DNA from 4 places in the Niveibacterium sp. COAC-50 genome. Region 3 is predicted to be linked to each of the others. Evidence: predicted binding sites of a transcription regulator. Region 3 holds the regulator's gene; each other region holds the start of a gene.
What was found. Region 3 encodes sigma-54, which starts transcription at its own class of promoters, with help from an activator protein. Its sites were predicted from a motif close to TGGCACGCTTNCTGCTNA; they were not measured.

Region 1 (4,508 bases), on a different contig from region 3:
CTGACGCGGAAGGCTTGCTCCAGATGGACTCGCGCGACCGGATGCGCGGTGCGGCGGCGGCGCCACCAGAGCCACGCGAGCACCGCGAAGGCCAGGCCGGGGGCGAGCATCAGGTTGATCAGGTACAGCGCTTCGGCGGCAACCGCGAGCGGGCGGGGGTCGTCGGCGTCGCGCATCGGCACGATGGGCTCAGACGCCAAACGTGGCGGCGACGACTTCCATCAAGGCCTCGGCGATTTCGCGGTCGTCCGTCAGGCTTTCGACGATTGCGGCACGGCAGGCCACCAGCGGCGCGACGCCAGAGCCGATCAGGCGTGCGGCGTAAACCAGCAGGCGTGTCGAAACCGCCTCTTCGAGGTCGACGTCCTTGAGCGTACGCAGACTGCCGGCGATCGACACGAGGCGGCGCGCGAGCATCGGATCGCAGGCGGTTTCGCCGGTCAGGATGCCGATCTCGCGCTCGGCGGTCGGGAAGTCGAAGGCGAGGCTGACGAAGCGCTGGCGCGTCGAGGGTTTCAGACTCTTCAGAAAGTTCTGGTAGCCCGGGTTGTACGACACCACCAGCATGAAGCCGGGCGGCGCTTCGAGCTGCTCGCCGGTGCGCTCGATCGGCAGCACGCGGCGATCGTCGGCGAGCGGGTGCAGCACCACGGTGGTGTCCTTGCGCGCCTCGACCACTTCGTCGAGGTAGCAGATGCCGCCTTCGCGCACCGCGCGGGTCAGCGGGCCATCGCACCACACGGTCTTGCCGTCGCCGATCAGGTGGCGACCTACAAGGTCGGCGGCGGACAGATCATCGTGACAGGCAACGGTGTAGAGCGGCAGGCCCAACTTCGCGGCCATGTGCGCGACAAAGCGTGTCTTGCCGCAGCCGGTTGGCCCCTTGATCAGCACCGGCAAGCGATTGCGCCAGGCTTGCTCGAAGAGCGCGACCTCGTCGCCGCTGGGGGCGTAGTAGGGAAGCGTGGCTTCCGTTTCGATGCGTGCGTTCATGGGGCGCAGCATCGGCCGCGCGCCCCGGTGCTTCCTTGATTCGCGGCAATTTGCGCGCGGCGGGCGCCGCGCGCGGGGTGACGATCAGACGGTATGCCGGCTCACACTGAACGCCGACGGCGACTCAGTGCCAGTGCTCCGAGTGCGCTGCCGACCAGGGCGAGGCTCATCGGCTCGGGCGTGGGCAGCGGCGGATCGGCCTTGATCACATCGTTGCCACACAGCATTGCCCACTGCACATCAAACGGCAGGCCCCAGTCGGCGCCGAACAGCGCACGCGGAATCGCGGCCTCGATCATGTAATGCGTGTCGGTGCTGTACTTGCCGTAGCCGGTGACTGCACCGCCGGTTGCGATCTGGCCGCTGCCGACCAGCGTGCCCGCCTTCACCGCGACCGGGTCACGCCCGCGCGCATAGCTGCTGTTCTGGTTGTCCCACAGGCCGAAGTACCAGCCGTTGGCGGCGTCGCCGACGCGGTACAGCGATCCGACCTGGATCGTCGGGCGATAGAGGCTGCCGTTCGCGTTCTTGATCACGGTGGTGGTGAAACCGTATTCGAATTTGCCGTCGCGGCCGAAATCGATCAGGAAGTCGCCCGGTGCGTAGGTGTTGTTGCCCATGCGCGTGGCGGGGTTCAGGCCGGTGATGAGGCCGAGGTAGAGGTAGGTGGCGTCGTAGTCGACGTACAGCGCCTCGGCGTCGTAGGCCTGCCCGCCGTAGCCCGGGTCGAGGTAGCCGCTGCTGTTGCGTGTCCAGTCTTCCACCGTATAGCCCTTGACGCTGGCGCCAGGGGTCATGGTCGCCCTGTTGATCGACCAGTCGGATTGAAGGTTGCCGTCGATGACATAAGCGGCGGCAGAGTGCGAGACGAGGGCACAGCAGAGCAGGGTGAGTGCGCGGAATGACATGGTGAATCCACGTTGTCGTGATGCGCTGCACCAGCAGCAATCGTGCCAGTTCAACAAAAACGTAGATTCGGCTGGGCGATCAGGCGACTTTGATAGTTCTGTCGACAGGAACAAATTCACGATTCGGCCGGTGCGCCGTGATGTTTGGCACACCACCCGGTCGTGCTGGCTGCCCAGAGGGCCGATTCGCTTGATCAAGCGCAGTTTCAAGCGCGCCAAAGCTGTAAGAAAATGCGACTTCGATAATTTTGGCGATTTTGGTTGGGCCGCAGCGGAAATCGTGCGCGCTTACCCAAATTGCGCACGCCGTTTGCCGAGCGCGCGCTGCGATTTTGCTTGGCTTGTTCTATGGTTTCCGCCTGAAGAGCTGTCGTGGCTCCTGCCGCGATCTCCGTGGCACGTGCAGTCGGCGGCACAAGTAAAGCAAACAGGAATCGACGCTTCAGATGACTGCCGATCGCGCATTCGACGCGCAAGCCTTCAACGAAAACCTGCCCGGTGGGCGCTGTGCCGGGCGGCTGGCGGTGCACGCCGGCCAGCTTCGCTTCGAGGGCGCCGGCGAAGCGGTGGATCTGCCTCTGGCGGGCTTGCAGCTCAGCCTCGGCGGTGCGAGCGATCGCCTGGTCTTCATCACCCATCCGGCGCTGCCGGCGTGGCAGCTCTATACCAGCGACCATGCATTGCTGGCGGAATCCGCGCTGGCCGACCACCCGGCCGTGCAGCGCCTGCGGCAGCATCGTCGCAAGCGCCGCTTGCTCGGCTGGGGCAGTCTTGCCACGGTGCTGGGCCTGATTGTCTTGCTGCCGTTGGCGCTCTACTTCTCGCTCGATGGTCTCAGTGCCGTGGTGGCGCGGCGCCTGCCGGCCGATTGGGAACAATCGCTCGGTGAGACGGCGATCAAGCAGTTCCGCGTGCAGAAAACCTTCATGCCGGACAAGACGGCCGAGGCCTTGCTCAAACCGCTGGTGGCACCCCTGGTGGCGCAGGCTGGTGACCGCTATCGCTACCACTTCCACGTGATCAACGACCCCAGCCTCAACGCCTTCGCGCTGCCGGGCGGCGAGGTCGTGATTCACTCCGGGCTGATCCTGAAGGCGACTTCGCCCGACCAGCTGCAGGGCGTGCTCGCGCATGAGATCTCGCATGTGACCGAGCAGCACGGCCTGCGCTCGGTGATCAAGAGCGTCGGCGTCTATGCGGTGGCGCAGGCGCTGATCGGCGATGCCTCCGGCCTGATTGCCGCCGTCGCCGGTGCGGCGCCGATGCTGATCAACCAGAAGTATTCGCGCGACTTCGAGCGCGAGGCAGACCGTGCCGGGTTCGACCTGCTGACGCGTGCGCAGATCAACCCGGCCGGCCTGATCGGATTCTTCCGCACGATTCGCGAAGAAGAGCGCAAACAGCTCAAGCAATTGGGCGATGCCGATGCGCAGGATGCCGCGCGCGGCGCGATGGCCTACCTCGGCACCCACCCCGACACCGATGAGCGCATTGCCAAGCTGCAGGCTCGGCTGGCGAAGCTGCCAGCCCAGACCTGGCGCGACGATCGCGCGGCCTTTGCGGCGCTGAAGGCGCAGGTTCAAGCGTTTGTGAAGACCCCGGAATGAATGCCGGCGTCAAACGAGACGCCTGGCCAGTACAACCACGACGAAAGACGACGATGAAAGCGGAAATCCGCGGCAGTGATGCTTTTTCCTATGTCGACCTGACACTGGAGCCCGGCGACAGCGTGGTCGCCGAATCCGATGCGATGAGCAGCATGTCGGCCGACCTCGACTTGCAGGCGCGCTTAAATGGCGGTTTTTTAGCCGGCCTGCTGCGCAAGTACCTCGCCGGCGAGACGCTGTTCGTCAACGTCTTCAAGAACAACACCAAGCGCCCGCGTTCGCTGACGCTGGTGCAGCCCACACCGGGCGGTATCCGTGCGCTGGAACTGCACAACGACACCTTCTACCTGCAGCCCGGCGCCTATCTGGCCAGCACCGAAGGGCTCAAGCTCAGCGTCGGTTTTGCCGGCTTCGTCTCGTGGATCGCCGGCGAAGGGCTGTTCCGCACTGTCGTGAAAGGCAGCGGCACGCTGTGGTACGGCGCTTACGGCGCGCTGCTCGATAGGGAGATCGACGGTGAGTACATCGTCGACAACAGCCACCTTGTTGCTTACGAACCGGGGATCAAGTTGCGCCTGCAACTGGCCGGCGGCATCTTCTCCAGCCTCTTCGGCGGCGAAGGGCTCGTCACGCGTGTCAGCGGCAAGGGCCGCGTGGTGATCCAGACGCGCAGCCTCTCCGGCCTGACCGGCTGGATCAACCCGAAACTGAGCTGAGCGAGGCGCGCATGCAAGTCGAATTCATTCATCGCCCGGGCAATACCGCAGCAACGCTGCTGCTGGCCGCAGGCGAGAGCTGCACGACCGAATCGGGCGCGATGATCGCGATGAGCGGCCAGCTCGATATCGAAACCACTACGCACAAACGCGGCAAAGGCGGGCTGCTGAAGGCGGCCAAGCGCTTGTTCGGTGGCGAGTCGTTCTTCCTCAACCACTTCACTGCGCGCAGCGGGCCCGGCGAAGTGGTGTTGGGCACGGCACTGGCCGGCGACATGATGGAC
Region 2 (4,508 bases), on a different contig from region 3:
ATCGTCCACGTGTATGGCAATGTTGGAGGAGCATCCGCTTGGCCAATGCCAGGCGAGCGTGGCTATGGAGGCAGCATCATTGCGGAACACGTCCAAGCCGCAGCGCGCAACCTTCGCGTTATTCCGGAGGTGCGCCACCATCAGTCGTCTCCCGAGTTCATGTTTGCTCGTTCGCTGCTGACGAATGCCACTCACATCGCTTTCCTTGGCTTCGCGTTTGACCCTCTGAACGTCGAGCGGCTCGGCGGAGTTGATACATGCCGCACTCGCATTGAGATACATGGCAAACCGGTGCTCCGAACCGTAGTAGCAACGACGTACCAAATGACAGCTACCGAGTCCCTGGTCGCGCGTCAAAACACTCGCGCAGACGCACCGCAGGACGTAAGAGGTGACATGGAGTATCGCGATATGCCCTGCGTAAAGATGTTGCGGGAGACAGGGTTCTTCCTTCGCTGAAAGGTACGGCTTGGAGCGGGCAGATCAGTCCTGTTGTGCGGATACGCCGAAGGAGAATCCGCACTACGTCCTGCCTTGGCCACCTTTGGACTGGCGCCCGAACTGGCTGCACGGACCGACGACTGCAGTTAAAAAAGGCGGGGCGACAAGTCGCCCCGCAAGGGAAGGATGGAGCTTCCCGATTCGAATCGGACCTGCATCAGAACGTTTCGATCGGCGTCACGAGCGGCCCGAGGTCGAAGTGAGAAGCGCAGCCGTACATCCGGTACGGCGAGCATCGCAGCTTCGAGATCGGGACGCGCAGTAGCCGAGCGAAGCGTTCTCAGAAGAAGCCGAGCGCCTTGGGGGAGTAGCTGACGAGCAGGTTCTTCGTCTGCTGGTAGTGGTCCAGCATCATCTTGTGCGTTTCGCGGCCAATGCCCGATTCTTTGTAGCCGCCGAAGGTCGCGTGCGCCGGATAGGCGTGGTAGCAGTTGGTCCACACCCGGCCGGCCTTGATGCCGCGGCCCATGCGGTAGGCGGTGTTGGCGTCACGCGTCCACACGCCTGCGCCGAGCCCGTAGACCGTGTCGTTGGCAATTGCGAGCGCCTCCGCCTCGTCCTTGAAGGTAGTCACGGCCACGACCGGGCCGAAGATCTCTTCCTGGAAGATGCGCATCTTGTTGTGACCGCGGAACATCGTCGGCTGGATGTAGTAGCCCTCTGCCAGCACGCCGCCAAGTTGTGCCCGTTCGCCACCGATCAGGCAGTTCGCGCCCTCCTGCTTGCCCAGCGCGAGGTAGCTCTGGATCTTGTCCATCTGCATCTGCGAGGCCTGTGCGCCCATCATCGTCGCGGCATCAAGCGGGTTGCCCTGCTTGATCGCGCGCACGCGGGCGAGTACGCGATCCATGAATTCGTCGTACATCGATTCGTGGATCAGCGCACGCGACGGGCAGGTGCAGACCTCGCCCTGGTTGAAGGCGAACAGCACGAGGCCCTCGATCGCCTTGTCGAGAAAGTCGTCGTCCTGCGCCGCTACGTCGGCGAAGAAGATGTTGGGCGACTTGCCGCCCAGCTCCAGCGTCGCGGGGATCAGGTTGCCGGCGGCCGCTTGCGCGATCACCTTGCCCGTTGCGGTGCTGCCGGTGAAAGCAATCTTCGCGATGCGCTTGCTGGTCGCGAGCGGCATCCCGGCTTCACGGCCGAAGCCGTTGACGATGTTGAGCACGCCGGGCGGCAGCAGGTCGGCGATCAGTTCGACCAGTACCAGGATGCTGATCGGCGTCGATTCGGCGGGCTTCAGTACCACGCAGTTGCCGGCCCCCAGCGCCGGCGCGATCTTCCACGCGGCCATCAGGATCGGGAAGTTCCACGGGATGATCTGGCCGACCACACCCAGCGGCTCGTGGAAGTGGTAGGCGATCGTGTTCTCGTCGATTTCGCTGATCGAGCCTTCCTGCGCGCGCAGCACGCCGGCGAAGTAGCGGAAGTGATCGACCGCGAGCGGGATGTCGGCGTTGAGCGTCTCGCGGATCGCCTTGCCGTTGTCCACCGTCTCGGCATAGGCGAGGCGCTCGAGGTTGGCCTCGATGCGCTCGGCGATCTTCAGCAGGATGTTCGAACGCTCGGCCGGCGAGGTGCGCCCCCACTTGTCGGCGGCGGCGTGTGCGGCGTCGAGCGCCAGTTCGATGTCCTCGGCGCCGGATCGTGCTGCCTGGCAGAAGGGCTTGCCGGTGATTGGCGTGATGTTATCGAAGTACTCGCCACGCACCGGGGGCACCCACTTGCCGCCGATGAAGTTGTCGTAACGCTGCTTGAACTGGACGGGCGCGCCAGCTTGGCCGGGCAGTGCGTAGGTCATGGTCTCCTCCTGTTGTAGGTGTGCGGGCGATTGCTTCGCCTCGTGGCGTACCTGTGCAGTGCCCGTGCCAAGCGTTTTGGCGGCGCAGCTCGATCAGCCGGAAACCCATGCCGGGCGGGCATTGCGCCCCGATTGGCCTTGAGTGCGCGTGGAGGGTTCTGCGTGCCGCGGTGTCCAGTAATGGAACACCGCGTGTTCAAAGACTGGACAGCGGCAGCGGTGCGAGCGACGTCCGTTCGCTTTCAGACAGCATGGAAGTCAGGGGAGCGCGGTGCCGGGTCGAACTATTAGCAGTGCTAATGATCTGTCTGCATATTTCAGATTGCTAATTCGATGCTGCTTTGGCCGCTATCCTGTTCTCCGCGGTCCTACAAAGGTGCCGCGAGTGCCCACGCAGTCGATACGTCCGCACACCGATCCGGTGCCGGTCAGCGTTGCCGCCTCTCCTTGCTGCCTCGCGCGGCGGCGGGCGTATCGACGGGCCTCGATAACAAGCAGAGCGATCAGGTGCAGCATGAACACCCACGTCATCTTTCAAGGTTTTCTCGTTACCGCCGGTCTGATCATGGCGATTGGCGCGCAGAACGCGCATGTGCTGAAGATGGGCCTCACGCGGCAGCATGTGCTGCCGACGATTCTCGTGTGCGCGCTGTCCGATGCCTTCCTGATCGGGCTCGGCGTGACCGGCATGGGCAAGGTGATCGAACACTTCCCGGTGGCGGTGGAAGTGGCGACCTGGGGTGGTGCTGCGTTCCTGATGTGGTACGGCCTGCGTTCCTTGCGCTCGGCCTTCAGTGCGCACGCACTGACGCCCGCTGACGCGCCGCCGATGCCGCTGAAGCAGGCAATCGTGCTGGTGCTCGGCTTTACCTACCTCAACCCGCACGCCTATCTCGACACGATCGTGCTGATCGGCTCGATCGGCGGGCGTGAGCATGGGCTGGACCGCGTCGGCTTCTGGCTCGGCTGCATCGCCGCGTCGGTCAGCTGGTTCATGCTGCTCGGCTACGGCGCGCGCTGGCTGGCACCGTTGTTCGCCAAGCCGGCTTCGTGGCGGGTGCTCGATGCCATGATCGGCGTCGGCATGGGGATCATTGCGATCTCGTTGCTGCGCTGACTTGCCGGGGCGCGACGGCACCCCGGCGTTGGCGTCGCATCAGGCCTGCGTCGAGAGCAGGCTGGCGACCCCGGCACTGTTCTGATCGGTGCCGAAGGTGCCGTAAGCGTGCGCCAGTTGCAGAATCTTCATCATCAACTGCGCCTCGCTGTTGGCCTGCGCGTTCGTATTGCTGGTGTCCGACGTCGTGCCGCTGTCGCTGGTCTGCGTCGATTTGTCGTAGGCCATCGCTTCCTTGAAGCTGACCTTGCCGTCACCGTCGCTGTCCGCATCGTCGAAGTTGTTGACGATTTTGTTCAGCAGGTCGGTGCGCTTGCTGTCCTTGCTACCGATTTCCTCGATCTGGCTGCTCAGCTGATCTTTCGTGAAACCGGTGTCGTCCTTCGGCGGCGGGGGCGGCATGCCACCGGCACCACCAGGCCCGCCTGGGCCGCCCATGCGCGAGCTCATCAACTGCTGGTCGAGCTGCGAAGCGAGGTTCTCGATCGCGCTTGAGAATTCGTCCTTCGTGACCTTGCCGTCGCTGTCGCTGTCGAACTGCTTGAAGACCTCGGCCGCGTCGATATTGCTGCTCTTGCCGCGCGCCTTGTCGACCATGCTGAAGGCGGTCGTGAGGTCGTCTTCCGAGATGTAGCCCTGCTGGCGTGTGTCGATCTTCGAAAACAGCGCACTGGCGAACTGGCTGGCGCCGGATGAAATGCCGCTGATGCTCATGGTGTGCTCCTCCGTGTGGGTTGCCGCGCCTGCGATGGGCGGCCGCTGCCGGGCGGGCAGTCATGGCCTGTACACGCCAGTTCCACACCAGAATGCAGTCATGGTTATTACCAGATGCGTACGCTCCGGTCGCAGTTCACGCCAGGGTTTTGCCGCTGGGTCTTGGGGAAACGAGCGAGGCCAGCGCACGCTGCAGCGGCAAGATCTGCCGCTGCGCCGGCAAGGAAGAGTGGCCCCCGGCAGCGAATGCCGCCGGCGGTGTGGATCAGCTAGTCGGCCGTGGTGCCGAACTCCACCGGGATCCGCACGTAGAAGAGCTTGATGCCTTCCTCGCGCAGGCGCGCCATCACGCGATCGGCATCCGCTGGCGAGACG
Region 3 (4,508 bases):
CATCGCCCTTCATGCCGGTCGCCTTCTCGTTGCAGACCTTCATCTTTTCCTGCTGCGCAGTCGGCTTTTTCGCCTCGTCGGCGGCGTGGGCGGGGAGCAGGGCGAACTGCGCGGCCAGAGCTGCAGCCAAGATCACAAGCTTATTCATGCTAGGCCTCCGGAGGAGAGATTGGGGTAGAGCCGCCACCGATGTGGCGGAAGGAGATGCGGGCGTTCGGGCTACAGGTCTTCTTCGTCGAGATCCAGCGCAGAGCGTTGGCGATCAACGAATTCCTGCATCGAGTCTATGCCACGTAACTGAAGAATGGTATTTCGCACCGCCGCTTCCAGCAACACCGCAAGGTTGCGGCCGGCGGCAACCGGCAGGGTGACGCGGCGGGTTGGTACACCGACGATATCCTGCATATCGTCTTCCAGCGGCAGGCGTGGCATCTGCGCGCTTTCGCCGCGGATCTGGCGATGCAGATGTACCACCAGCTTGAGCTTCATCTTCCGGCGGCATGCGGTTTCGCCGAAGATCGTGCGGATGTTCAGGATGCCGAGACCACGGACTTCCAGGAAGTCCTTCAACATTGGCGGGCAGCGCCCTTCCAGCACACCGGGCGCGATGCGCGAGACTTCGACCACGTCGTCCGCGACGAGACCGTGACCGCGCGAGATCAGTTCGAGCGCAAGCTCGGATTTGCCGGCACCGGAATCGCCGGTGATCAGCACGCCGAGCCCGAGCACATCCATGAACACGCCGTGCAGCGAGGTCTTCTCGGCAAGGTTGCGCGCAAGATAGGTGCGCAGCGAATCGATCACGCGGGCCGTCTCGGCCGAGGTTGTGAACATTGCGACGCGTGCGCTTTCGAACGCACTCTGGATCAGCGGCGGCACTTCACATCCGTCCGCCACGATCATCGCTGGCGGGTGCGCCAGCAAGATGCTCTCCAGCTGATGCTGTACCTTGTCGCGTGCCTGGCGACGAATCCAGCCCAGCTCCGCCTCGCCCATCACCTGAATGCGGTTCGGGTGGATGATGTTGAGGTGGCCTACCAGCTCGGCTGGCCACACTTTCTCATTTGGAACCTGAACCTCGACATCGAGCGGGCCGGCGAGATGGCTCAGGCCGAGCCGGTCGCGGTTGTCCTCGTAGATCCGGGCGACGCTAGTTCGCCGCATTCGGGTTCCAGTTCACGAACAGGGTGTGGGCCTCGGACGCATCACTGGCCTGCGCCAGTGCATCGCGGAAGCTGCGGTCGGAGAACATCTGTGCGAGCTCCGATAGCAGTCGCAGGTGGTGCTCGGTGGCGCTTTCCGGCACCAGCAGCACGAACATCAGATTCACCGGCTTGCCGTCCGGGGCCTCGAATGGCACGGGCTGCGCAAGGCGGATGAAGGCACCGACGGCGTCGCGCAGGCCCTTGATACGGCCGTGCGGAATCGCAATGCCTTGTCCAAGGCCGGTGGAGCCGAGCTTTTCACGCGTGAAAAGTGCGTCGTAGACGGCGCTGCGCGCGAGTCCCTGATGGTTTTCGAAGAGCAGGCCAGCCTGTTCGAAGACGCGCTTCTTGCTGCTCGCCTCAAGATCGACGAGCACATTGGACGGCGGCAGCAGCGGGGCGATGAGATTCATGCTTGGGGTTCAGAAATGCACTGCGCGCCCGAAGGCGCGCAGATCCGGGGTCAGCTCATGTTCGGCGCGGGGGCTTTCCGCAAGCTTACGCGCCGGGATTCACTAGAGCGACCGTGATTACGATTCTGCAGATTGGCGCTTGTGCGCCTCGTGGCCGTGATCGTAGGACTTTTCCTTGTGCTTGAGAACCTGCCTGTCCAGTTTGTCCGTCATGGCGTCGATTGCGGCATACAAATCTTCGTCAATGCTCTCGACGAAAATGTCCTTGCCGCGTACATGTACCGTCACTTCCGCCTTTTGCTTCAGCTTTTCCACCGACAGGATCACGTTAACGCTCGTGACGTGATCGAAGTGGCGAATCACGCGATCCAGTTTCGATGTTACGTAGTCGCGGAGCGCGGCGGTAACTTCGAGATGGTGTCCGGTGATGTTCAGGTTCATGATTTATCCTCTCAGATCATCTTGCGCTGGCTGACCGGCGGGATGTTGAGCGACTCGCGGTACTTTGCGATGGTACGCCGCGCAACGACAATCCCCTGCTGGCCGAGAAGCTCGGCAATCCGCGCATCGGATAGCGGTTTTTTGCGATCCTCTGCCGCGACCAGCTGGCGAATCAGCGCACGAATCGCCGTAGCTGAACACGCGCCGCCAGAATCCGTGGCGACGTGGCTGCCGAAAAAATACTTCAGTTCAAGGATACCTCTTGGCGTGGCCATGTACTTCTGCGTGGTCACCCGAGAGATCGTCGACTCATGCAGATCAAGCTGCTCTGCGATTTCGCGCAGTGTCAGCGGACGCATTGCCACGTCCCCATAATCGAAGAACTGCCGCTGGCGGTCAACGATTGCCTGGGATACCCGCAGGATCGTGTCAAACCGTTGCTGCACGTTCTTGATCATCCAGCGTGCCTCCTGCAACTGCCCGGCCAGTGATCCGGCCGAGCCGCGGTTCTGCTGCAGGATTCCGGCGTAGAGCTGGTTGATCCGCAGCTTGGGCATCGCGTCCGGGTTCAGTGTCGCACTCCAGTGGCCGCGCACCTTGCGCACGATCACATCCGGGATCACATATCGCGTCTCGATTGCGGCAAACCGCGCACCGGGGCGCGGATCGAGGCTGCAAACGAGCTGGTGCGCCTCGCGCAGGGTTTCGTCGCTGCAACCCAGATGCCGCTTGAGTCGCACGAAATCCCGCGCGGCCAGCAGCTCCAGATGCTGCTCGACGATGATGATCGCGGCTTCACGCGCAGCGCTCTCAGGCAGCAGGCGCAATTGCAGCTTCAGGCATTCGCCTGGCGAGCGTGCGCCGATGCCCGGCGGATCGAGGTTCTGCAGGTGCGCGAGGGCGATCTGCAGCTCGTCGACGTCAACTTCAAACTCGGACGGCAACAGCTCCAGCAGTTCGTCGAGCGGCTGGGTCAGATAGCCATCGTCGTCGAGCGCTTCGATCATGAAGCGCAGCAGCGCGCGATCGCGGTCCGACAGCGGCATTAGGGCAACTTGTTCATCCAGGTGGTCGCGCAGGCTCGTCTGCGCAGCACGGAATTCCTGGAAATCCGTCTCGTCGTCATCGTCGCGATTGCCGCTGCCGCTGCCGCCGCCTTCGCCGGACCACTCGGTGGGGCCGTCGTCATAGCTGCCGGCATCGTCGAAGCTCGGCTCGCTTGGTTCGGGCGAGGTCTCGGCCGCTTCGGCCGCCGCATCGTTGGCGGTGTCGGTGCGTTCGTCGCCGCTCGGCGCGGTGGCGGATTGCCCCCAGGCTTCCGGGTCCGACTCGGCGTCTTCGCGTTCGAGCAAGGGGTTCTCGAGCAGCATGCGCTCGATTTCGCTGTTGAGCTCCAGTGTCGATAGCTGCAGCAGCTTGATCGACTGTTGCAGCTGCGGGGTCAGCGCGAGCTGCTGGGAGATGCGGAGCTGGAGCGAGGGCTTCATCGTGGGGGTTGCGCGATCAGAGTCGGAAATGCTCGCCGAGGTAAACCTCGCGAACCTTGTCGTTCTGGACGATTTCGTCGGGGCGGCCGCTGGCGAGCACCACCCCTTCGGTGATGATGTAAGCGCGGTCGCAGATGCCCAGCGTCTCGCGCACGTTGTGATCGGTGATCAGCACGCCGATGTTGCGATCCTTCAGGAAGCGGATGATCTTCTGGATATCGATCACCGCGATCGGGTCGACGCCGGCGAAGGGTTCGTCGAGCAGGATCACCTGCGGGTTGGTGGCCAGCGCGCGGGCAATTTCAACCCGCCGCCGCTCGCCGCCCGAGAGGGACATCGCGGTTGCATCGCGCAAGTGCGTGATGCCCAACTCGCCCAGCAGCTCATCGAGCCGCGCGGTGAGTTTGTCCTTCGGCAGCTTCTGCAGTTCGAGCACTGCGAGGATGTTCTCGGCCACCGTGAGCTTGCGGAATACCGAGTTTTCCTGCGGCAGGTAGGACAAGCCCAGATGCGCCCGCTTGTGGATCGGCAGGTGGGTGATTTCCTTGTCGTCGAGGGTGATCGTGCCGCCGTCGGCACGCACCAAGCCAACGATCATGTAGAAACAGGTCGTCTTGCCGGCGCCGTTGGGGCCGAGCAGGCCGACCACCTCACCGCTGCCGACTTCGAAGCCGACATCGCGCACGACAGTGCGTGCCTTGTAGCGCTTGGATAGACCGCCTACCTTAAGCAGACTCATCGAACGGCTCTTTCAACACTTTTCTTACGACCTCCGCGGAAAATCCGCGGGCGGTCAGAAAGCGCGCCTGGCGCGCCCATTCCTTTGCATCGCCCGGCGTACTGCCGAACTTGCGCGCCCACACTGCACGGGCGCGCTCCAGTTCTGTCTCGCCCAACTCACTCGCCAGCGCTTCGGAGATCGTTTCCGGATCCACGCCGCGCTGTGCGAGTTCATGCTGGAT
Region 4 (4,508 bases), on a different contig from region 3:
CTAATCAGCGTCCGACTCAGAATCGTGACCTGCTGCTCAACGTTGGTTGGGACCGCCAAACCTTGCATGAGCGGTTTCAACACCGACTGTGTGTCGACGAACACGCGAGCGCGTGCCTCGTATTTGTCGGGGATCAGCATCACCACCACGGCCAGTACGACACCGCCGATCCAGGCCGCGAGCAAGCCCCACCAGCGATACCGCCACATTCCGCGGGCGTGAGCTATTGCACTTGCGAGAAGTTCTTCCAATTTGTACGACCTGTCGAATGAGCGCGAGACGTGCTTAGAACCAGCCTTGGGGAATGATCAGAACGTCACCCGGGCGCATATCCACGTTCGCGGAAACGTCGCCACGCTTGAGCAGATCCTTCAAGCGAACGCTGTACTGCTTGCCACCTTCGGCAGTGCGCAAAATGCTTGCCTTGTTGCCGTCCGCGAAGTCAGTGATACCGCCCACGGCGATCATGACGTCAAGAAGACTCATCTTCTGTTTGTACGGGAGGATCTGCGGCTTGGCCGCCTCGCCGACAACCCGGATCTGCTCGCTGTAGGGCCCGACAAAACCCGTCACCACAACGGTGACAATCGGATCCCGAATGTACTTGGCTAGCTGCTTCTCGATGTCACGAGCAAGCGTTGAGGGATCCTTGCCCATTGCAGGCAGATCCTCAACCAGCGGGGTCGTGATCTTGCCATCAGGCCGAACAGGAACCCCCATCGACAACTCCGGGTTGCGCCACACGACAACGCTCAGCATGTCGCCAGCACCGATCAGATAGTTGTAGTCCGAGGCCACAGCGCCGCTTGGCGCTGGCGGGTACTGAGTAGCACACCCGCTGACGAACAACGCAAGAGCGGACACAACACATGCAAACCAAGACGCTTTGACAAGAGTACCGCGAGCCATGACGACCCCCCAATGAACGAGCACAAACACGCAAACGCCTGGACGATGGTACGCGAGCCCCGCCAGTGGATGCGCCAAAAATGACACGGTTCAGTTTGTCGACCGCAAAAAAGCGGAACGGCCCTTTCGGGCCGTTCCGCTTTGCTTGATGCGAAGCTACTTGTTACTTCATCTTCCGACGTGCACCGGCAGCCAGCCCGAGCATGCTCAGACCCAGCAGCGACAGGGTGCCCGGCTCCGGAACTTCGAAGTCGATCGACGAGTCGAGTTGCGACTGGCGAACGTAGCGGGTTTTCCCATCGGCACCAACGAAGGCACGCAGCTGCGACGGGGTCGGCAGCGGCGGATCAACGTTCGTGTCGAGCGTCCAAGACAGCACACCCTTGTCACCTTCAACCTCCGCAAAGGTCTTGCCCGACAGAATGTCGTTCCAGAAACCAGCCACAAACGGATCAGCAGTTTCGTTCGCATCGGTGATGTCGCCATCACCATTGAAGTCGAACGTAAAGGTGCCCATCACATCCAAGTTAGCCGCAGCGATATCCGAACCATTCACCTTCATGTGCAGAAGCTGCTTGCCATTGTTGGCATCGCCACTGACGTAGAAGAGGTCGAAATAACCACCGTTGAAATACGGCGTACCGCCAGCGCTAATGCCACCGGTGAAGTAGTAGTTGAAGCTCATGCCCCAACCACCCGGGGTGTTGAAACCCTCGGTGTCATCCGTCAGCGGATCAAGCGGGTTGAGCGCATCAATATTGCGCTGGCCAGAAGATGCAGTATCAGTGATCTTGACACCCGGGGTGCCGTTGATCGAAGCCGCGGTCGTCGTACCCACAACACCGAAGCTATTCAGAATCGACTTGATGTTCGTATCGTAAATCTTGGCGCCGGGGCCGATCGGGCCGCCAGGAACCACCGGCTCGTAAATCGAGGTAGCAAGGCTACCCGTCAGACCGAGTTGAGTGATTTCACCGGTTTTGCCGTCACCGAAGATGCTTGCACCACGGTTGATGTACACCGGACCCGCGACCGCTTGCGCAGCCGCACCGACGAGCACCAACGACGCAGCAATCTTTGAGAGCTTAGTCAGTTTCACGGTTGCTTCCTTTCAGTTATCTCTATCGATCGGGGCCAGTTCGCCCGTCGTAGAGCTATAAGCAACCGGTGTGCCACGTTTTAGCCGATCTTGCGATTCTTTGATTTATCAAACACTTAGAGAGCTCAAAAACCGCGCTCGACAGATCACGCTCAAGTTCAAATCCGGTGGCTGTAAGGCCTGCCGACACCCACCGGATCGCAGGCTAAGCGGACTTGGCCAACATGCGCGCGCCGATGCGGATCGCCAAGCGCTGCAAGGGATTCCGATGCCCACCGGGTCGCCAGGTGCGCACCAAGCGGTTGGTGTAGGCATCGAAGTGATAACCCCACGGCGCGCCGCGGACGCCGCCGCGATTGAGGATCAGCTTGAGTGTCTCGGTTGCAGCGGCGCCAGCGCACAGCATGCAACCCATGACGGTGGACGGCCCTTTGCGATCCTTGAGACTGATACGGTTCGGCTCAACCAGGTAGTCGTTGTGCAAACGACGAGGGGCAAGCCCAACCAGGAAGCGAAGCGCCTTTTCAGTGTCGGATCGCCCCTCGAAGCCAAAATAGTCCTCAAAACTCATGCCACCCGGCAAGAACACCAGCACTGAGGTTCCCATCCCGAGCGGAGCAGCAGTCACTGCCGGTATGCCGAGCCGGTGGCAAGTCGCGAAAGCGAGCTGGCGAGCCTTGAAGGCAAAGAAGTCGAGGCCATCGACATAGACCGATGCCCCGTCCAGAAAGGCCTCGATGTTCGACTCATCGACGCCCTTCGGAAACACGCGGATGTCGGCCTCAGGATTGATGTCCTTGGTCATCGCAGTGATGACTTCCGCTTTTTGCTTGCCAACGGTGCTGACCATGGCACCGGCTTGACGGTTGAAGTTCGGGTAGTCGAAGGCGTCGAAATCAGCGATCGAGAACTTGCCGACCCCAAGACGCGCGAGCGTCGTGACGTGGAAGCCTCCGACCCCCCCGAGACCCGCGACGGCAACGCGCGCGTTACGCAACCGAGCCTGCTCGGCTTCGGTCGTCCAGCCGAGGTTGCGCGAGAACGCGTTGTCGTAATCAAAACCTGACGCCATACTTTGATTCATTTCTGACGCTCCTCAAGTAATCAGCCGCACAGGCCGGCAAGCACATAGGCGCTCACGTCATCATAGCCTCACGTTAGCGGCGCATTAAGGCAATACGCCCGGCGATTGGCACAACAGAGCTTCCGCAGGCACGGAGACAAAGATGTCAGCCGAACTGGTTCCAGGCAATCTGGGTGATAGCTTCAGCAAGTATTTCGAGATCGTTCCGGCGCTCGACGACGCGGTTCGGCATGAGGCGTTTTACGTTCGCCATGAGGTGTATTGCAAGGATCTGCACTTCGAGGACGAGCGGGCGAACCGTGAGGAGACGGATGACTACGACGCCCAGTCCCTGCATTGCGTACTGCGGACGCGCGGCGAGCATGCGCGGCCGGTTGGCTGCACTCGGATGATCCTGGCCAATCCGGACGATCCGACAGCGCCGCTCCCGTTCGAGAAATACTGTGCCGCGACGCTCGATCGCTCGGTGATCGATCCGGCAGAACTCCCCCGCTCGGCGATTGCCGAGGTGTCCAGATTGGCCGTGGTCTCCGACTTCCGGCGCCGGAAAGATGAGCAGGACAAGCCGGTGTCGATCAGTGACGACGACTTCCGCTCGGGCGGCGCAACGCCTCGCTTCCCATTTATCCCGGTGAGTCTGTACCTCGCGTGCGTCGTCATTTCGCTGCGGGAAGGCATCGACCACTTGTTCGTGCTGACCGAGCCTCGGCTGGCGATGCACTTCGCGCGGATTGGTTTCGATATCCGCCAGATCGGCGGACCGATCGAACACCGCGGCAAACGCGTGCCGTCATACCTGCGGCCGGCCGTGATCAAACGCGACTTGAAGCCGATGATGCGGCCGCTGTATGACGTCGTAGACGCGTCGATAGCGCGGGCTTACGCCGCGGCGGGGCGTTAGGCGGTCACGCGTCGTCGCGCCTGGAGTCGGCCGAAGCCGCACGCGCCAGCATGTGAGCGCTGACCGGCGCTGTGATGAAGACAAAGCCAAGCGGTATCAGGTAGCGCAGGCTGAGCGGGCCATCAAGGAAGTAAAAGTGGATTGCCAGCGCAGCCAACGCGCAACCGGCACCAAGCGTGGCCGCCTTCGTTGGCGCATGCAGCCGCAGCATGAATTCGGGTAGCCGCACGAGGCCCCAGGCCCCAACCAAGGCAGCGAAGCCGCCCACCACCAACAGCACGGCGACGATAGCATCAGCCCAGATCGGCATCGCGCCCTCCCCGCGAACGAATCAGATAACGGGCCGCCGTCACGGTGCCGACAAAGCCAAGCATTGCGATGGCGAGCATGCCCTCGAAATTGAACGGATTGCCCGAGCTCATGCCGAGCACTGCAATCAGCGACAGCGCCACAACGTAAAGCGTATCAAGTGCCAACACGCGGTCGTGTGCCGCAGGCCCGCGCAGAAGGCGGAC

Region 1: HH302_RS16330 (PEP-CTERM sorting domain-containing protein) is a predicted target of sigma-54. The motif match lies at 1,932-1,949, and genes of this name have one in related genera.
Region 2: adh (aldehyde dehydrogenase) is a predicted target of sigma-54. The motif match lies at 2,355-2,372, and genes of this name have one in related genera.
Region 4: HH302_RS22355 (PEP-CTERM sorting domain-containing protein) is a predicted target of sigma-54. The motif match lies at 2,067-2,084, and genes of this name have one in related genera.

What each region holds. Positions count from the first base shown of each region.
Region 1 covers NZ_JABCJM010000004.1:164,092-168,599, reverse strand. The annotation lists gene HH302_RS16340 (hypothetical protein) at 1-176, opposite strand, end outside; gene HH302_RS16335 (CbbQ/NirQ/NorQ/GpvN family protein) at 190-993, opposite strand; gene HH302_RS16330 (PEP-CTERM sorting domain-containing protein) at 1,095-1,901, opposite strand; gene HH302_RS16325 (M48 family metallopeptidase) at 2,348-3,508, shown strand; gene HH302_RS16320 (TIGR00266 family protein) at 3,562-4,224, shown strand; gene HH302_RS16315 (TIGR00266 family protein) at 4,236-4,508, shown strand, end outside.
Region 2 covers NZ_JABCJM010000005.1:248,623-253,130, forward strand. The annotation lists gene HH302_RS18320 (hypothetical protein) at 1-459, shown strand, start outside; gene adh (aldehyde dehydrogenase) at 782-2,302, opposite strand; gene HH302_RS18330 (LysE/ArgO family amino acid transporter) at 2,817-3,419, shown strand; gene HH302_RS18335 (EF-hand domain-containing protein) at 3,459-4,133, opposite strand; gene HH302_RS18340 (DUF190 domain-containing protein) at 4,403-4,508, opposite strand, start outside.
Region 3 covers NZ_JABCJM010000002.1:555,500-560,007, reverse strand. The annotation lists gene HH302_RS10070 (PsiF family protein) at 1-148, opposite strand, end outside; gene hprK (HPr(Ser) kinase/phosphatase) at 220-1,164, opposite strand; gene ptsN (PTS IIA-like nitrogen regulatory protein PtsN) at 1,151-1,618, opposite strand; gene hpf (ribosome hibernation-promoting factor, HPF/YfiA family) at 1,736-2,059, opposite strand; gene HH302_RS10050 (RNA polymerase factor sigma-54) at 2,071-3,546, opposite strand; gene lptB (LPS export ABC transporter ATP-binding protein) at 3,563-4,285, opposite strand; gene recX (recombination regulator RecX) at 4,272-4,508, opposite strand, start outside.
Region 4 covers NZ_JABCJM010000006.1:191,402-195,909, forward strand. The annotation lists gene HH302_RS19295 (XrtA system polysaccharide chain length determinant) at 1-251, opposite strand, end outside; gene HH302_RS19300 (XrtA/PEP-CTERM system exopolysaccharide export protein) at 286-909, opposite strand; gene HH302_RS22355 (PEP-CTERM sorting domain-containing protein) at 1,073-1,969, opposite strand; gene HH302_RS19310 (ThiF family adenylyltransferase) at 2,214-3,080, opposite strand; gene HH302_RS19315 (PEP-CTERM/exosortase system-associated acyltransferase) at 3,235-3,993, shown strand; gene mnhG (monovalent cation/H(+) antiporter subunit G) at 3,998-4,303, opposite strand; gene HH302_RS19325 (monovalent cation/H+ antiporter complex subunit F) at 4,287-4,508, opposite strand, start outside.